Regions from separate parts of the Sporosarcina sp. Y838 genome, predicted to be linked through region 1. Evidence: riboswitches for the same ligand, from Rfam matches in the RefSeq annotation. Region 1 holds a riboswitch; the other holds the start of a gene.

Region 1 (2,409 bases):
AGGAATTACGATTCGCTTGAGACGTATTATGAGAACGAAACGGTGAGGACAATGAAACGGAGCGGATAAGCATATTCGTTCTGCCAAATGGGTGATGAGATGAAGAAAGTATATTTAGTTGGTTTTATGGGATGTGGAAAAAGTGCAATCGGCAAACGACTTAGTTATGCAACAAGAATGCCCTTTTACGATATGGATAATGAAATCGTAAAGATGACAGGTTTGTCGATTCCACAAATATTTGAACTGCACGGCGAGGAGTATTTCCGTAATTTGGAAACGGATTTTCTCCGCTCATTTCGTGATGAATATTGTATCATTGCAACGGGCGGAGGTGTGGCGATGAGAAAGGAAAATAGGGAAGTCATGCGTGAGACGGGACTTGTCTTTTTCCTTAATGCTCCATTTCGTGACATATGGCGGCGAATATCAACCGACCGGAATCGTCCAATTGTGCAAAGGTCTAGCCGAAGCGACCTTGAAGGTTTATTTAATGCGCGAAAACCTTTTTACTTACAAAGTGCCCATTTTAAAGTGGAAACTGAAAAGCGTTCGTTAAGAGATATTGTAGATTATATTGCTTTTCAAATTGGCCGTCTTAAAGGGGAAAAGTAATAAGTGGAAATCAGCTGTTGATTAGATTTTTAAAACTATAGTTAGCAGAAAGTTTAATTTTCAAAGATATACACGAACGTTTTGGGTTATAAAGGCATCAATGTTCGTTAAAACGACAGTCAATTAAAAAGCATTGCACTTACATGGATGAAATGTTAAGATATAAGGCGAAAGGGCAATAGTTGTCCGAATCTTATTCATTTTCATTTCAATTGAATAGCGCGAATGATTGTATGAGGAGAGCACGCAAAGGCGTCGCCGAAGGAGCAAGTAACTTATGTTATGAATCTCTCAGGTAACAAGACTCATACAGGACGCATCTCTGGAGAGTGCCGGATAATCGGCCACCAACGAGGAAAGCCGTAAGGTCAAACTTTCAGGTACAAGGACAGAGGTTCTCTTCTTAGGGGACCTCTGTCCTTTTTTATCAATTTTCCAAGGGGGAATGAATTATGTCAGAAACTTTACAACGTACCGTCCTTTTTGATAGCTATGCTGAGTATGGCGGGAAAACAATCGATTTTGGTGGTTGGGAATTGCCTGTTCAATTCTCGAGTATAAAAGCGGAACACGAAGCTGTACGTACGAAAGCAGGATTATTTGATGTATCCCATATGGGTGAAGTGCTTGTAAGTGGGGAAGGTTCTCTTCCTTATTTGCAAAAAATGGTTACTAACGATGTTTCGAAACTTAAAGATGGACAAGCGCAGTATACCGCTATGTGTTATGAAGATGGCGGAACTGTAGACGACCTTCTAATTTACAAACGTGGTGAAAACGACTATCTACTTGTTGTCAACGCGTCAAATATCGACAAAGATCTCGAGTGGATGAACAGTTACGTGACTGATGATGTTAAAATTGAAAATGTATCATCTTCCTATGCACTTCTAGCTTTGCAAGGACCAATAGCGCAGGAAGTCCTTCAGAAGTTGACAAACGAGTCGCTTGAAGACATTAAGTTTTTCCGTTTCAAGGAAAATGTCGAGATTTCAGGTCAGAAAGTGCTTGTATCCCGTACAGGATACACTGGAGAAGATGGTTTTGAAATTTATGGATCACCGGAAGCGATTGTTGAACTATGGTCTGCTATCCTGAAAGCAGGCGAAAGTGAAGGCGTCGTACCAGCGGGTCTTGGAGCACGTGATACACTTCGTTTCGAAGCGGGTTTACCGTTATATGGACAAGAATTGTCAAAAGATATCTCACCACTTGAAGCGGGTGTAGGTTTTGTAGTCAAAGTAAATAAAGAAGCAGATTTCCATGGGAAAGAAGCTTTATCTGTACAAAAAGAGAATGGTGTACCGCGTAAACTTATCGGTTTGGAAATGATTGATAAAGGGATTCCACGTACTGGGTACAAAGTATTCCTCGGTGAAGAACAAATCGGTGAAGTCACGACGGGTACACAATCACCAACACTTAAAAAGAATATAGGTTTTGCGCTTTTGAATCGTGAGCATACTGCTGAAGGAACTGAAGTTGAAATAGAAATTCGAAATAAACGTTTGAAAGCTGTAATTATTGCTACACCATTTTATAAACGCTAATCATACTAACATTATGAAAAGGGGTTAAGAGGACATGCAGCATCGTTATATTCCTATGACTGAAACTGATCGCGCTGAAATGATGAAAACAATTGGTATTTCATCCATAGATGAACTTTTTGCGGACATTCCTGAAAAGGTCCGATTTAAAGGCGAATACAATATTAAAAAAGCGAAATCTGAAACTTCATTAACAAAAGAACTGTCAAAACTTGCGTCGAAAAATGCGGATGCGCGCACATAT
Region 2 (2,409 bases), on a different contig from region 1:
CGAACAAGGCAACACGAGTATCTTCCGCAAGTGCAAGAACAACAAGAACGAACGCTAGGAAAAGTAGGATTGCGTAGTTGGCAATCGGGTAAAGCGGCATTTTAAATTTGCTTGCTTTCGCTAGCTCTGGTCTTGTTTTACGATATTTCATATGGCAGATAACCGTAATTCCCCAAATAAAGATGAAACATACTGTAGAAATACTTGTAATTAGCGTAAATACGCCTTCTGGCATAACATAGTTCAAAATAACAGCAATTAGAATAACGATACTTGAGAAGTACAATGCACCGGCAGGTACTTTACGTTTATTAAGTTTTGCTAAACGTTCAGGTGCATATTTGTCTTTAGCAAGTGAGTACATCATTCTGCTTGTACTAAACATAGCACTATTACATGCCGAAGCAGCGGATGTCAGGACGACAAAATTGACGATACCAGCAGCTGCAATGATTCCAACCCCTACGAAAACTTGAACGAATGGGCTTTCTGAAGGCTTGACTGCAGTCCACGGATAAATACTCATAATGATAATCAGGGCGCCAATATAGAAGATAATAATCCGAATAGGGATATTATTGATGGCTTTTGGAATAACCTTTTCCGGATCCTTTGTTTCGCCCGCCATCAGACCAACAAGTTCAATCCCAACAAACGCAAATACTACCATCTGGAATGAGAGAATAAATCCACTGATGCCATTCGGGAACATTCCGCCGTGGCTCCATAGATTTGTGAAACTAGATGGACCTTCACTCGTTGAAAATCCTTTAATAATCATAACCGATCCAATTACGATTAATCCTAGAATCGCAATAACTTTAATCAATGCGAACCAGAACTCCATTTCACCAAAAAGCTTTACAGTTGCAAGGTTCATAATTAACAAAACGACTAGCGCAATTAACCCCGGCATCCACTGTGGTATTTCAGGGAACCAATACTGGGCATAGAGACCAACAGCTGTTATATCGGCCATTGCGATTGAAATCCAGCAAAACCAGTAGGTCCAGCCAGTCATAAAAGCTGCCATATTCCCTAAATAATCTTGTACAAAGTCCACAAAAGTATTATATTTCAAATTGGATAAGAGTAGTTCTCCAAGTGAGCGCATAATCAAAAAGCAAATTATACCTGTAATCAGGTAAGCAAATAAAATTGAAGGTCCTGCTAGATGAATAGACTTTCCTGCTCCTAGAAATAATCCGGTTCCAATTGCCCCGCCAATTGCAATTAGTTGTACGTGTCTATTTTTTAGGCCTCTTTCCAATTGTTGTTCCTGCATAAAATGTTTCACTCCTTAATTTTCAGGTTAGTAATAACGAGTCTTCTAATCATACTTTCACACTTCTGTCATTTTCATAATAAAGCGCTTACATTTTTAATAATTGTAAATACATAATAGACCGCCGATTAACAATTTTCCTCATAGACTATGGTGATGTACCCTCCTATTTACAATTTACCACATTTCACCACAAAAAAGGGCAGAGGAAATATAGGTGTTCACCTATACTTCCTCTGTCCTTTTACCTGAGAGTGTAACTCCTTTGGTGGCACATGGCGCTCTCCAGAGACGCGTCCTATTATGGTCCTTTTACCTGAGAGATTGATTCCTGTTTTTCGGAACTTGCTCCTTCGGTGCTAAACAATACGTTTAGTCTCTCCCATAATATTCATCCGCTACTATTCGATTAATTAATATAATAAACCATAGAAAGGTAAAAGTCTAGTCAATATTCTGAATTTAATCATTATTTCGCCTCATGCAGCATATAGGGACGTACTGCTGCTCTCTGACTATGCCAAATCGATGCTTTCCACTATCTTTTCAAAAAAGCGCACAACTTCAAACTTTCTAATTGTCAACTCAGCAATTCGTTTGTCACGTTCTTCGATTGATCCGCTAGTTATCGTTGGAGGAACGCTTACTACTAAGTAATTGCCCCCGATTGATGAACTGCAATACAGATTATGACTTACTAAAAGTGTCACTCACACCATTCTGACAATTAAACGGCTGGTTGAGGTTTGAATAGTTTAAGGGACTGGCAAAGTATTTATAAATCAATCAAATCGAGGTCTTACTATCTAAGCTTTTTTGTTATCTAATAATAATTTAGTTGCAAATGCTCCAGCTCCTAATGCAACTGCTGTAACGATAGTGAAAAAACCTGTTGCTTGATTTCTGTCTTTTTCTTCTCTTTCGTTATTATTCTGCCGTTGTTTTTCTTTTTCTTCTCTCATCCTATTCATAATATCTTCTCTTTGCTTGTAAAGACTAGATTTTTCTTCTGGATCTTTAGTTTCACTAATTTCTTTATTAATTGAATTTAATGTTTCTGAGAGGGCAGCATTGTATTCCGAGGTTGATTGTTGATCAGCTATAGTTATATCCTCACTACTTTT

The links. A riboswitch is a leader RNA that binds a small molecule or an ion and turns the genes downstream of it on or off. The one in region 1 is predicted to bind glycine.
Region 2: another riboswitch for glycine. It lies ahead of AC1TO4_RS03770 (amino acid permease); the one in region 1 lies ahead of gcvT (glycine cleavage system aminomethyltransferase GcvT).

The regions. Positions count from the first base shown of each region.
Region 1 covers NZ_JBXCJD010000007.1:110,168-112,576, forward strand. Annotated here, with positions in the region: gene AC1TO4_RS11945 (hypothetical protein) at 1-69, shown strand, start outside; gene AC1TO4_RS11950 (shikimate kinase) at 100-615, shown strand; glycine riboswitch at 841-932, shown strand; glycine riboswitch at 934-1,011, shown strand; gene gcvT (glycine cleavage system aminomethyltransferase GcvT) at 1,068-2,165, shown strand; gene gcvPA (aminomethyl-transferring glycine dehydrogenase subunit GcvPA) at 2,200-2,409, shown strand, end outside.
Region 2 covers NZ_JBXCJD010000002.1:208,538-210,946, forward strand. Annotated here, with positions in the region: gene AC1TO4_RS03770 (amino acid permease) at 1-1,285, opposite strand, end outside; glycine riboswitch at 1,580-1,680, opposite strand; gene AC1TO4_RS03775 (hypothetical protein) at 1,801-1,995, opposite strand; gene AC1TO4_RS03780 (hypothetical protein) at 2,092-2,409, opposite strand, start outside.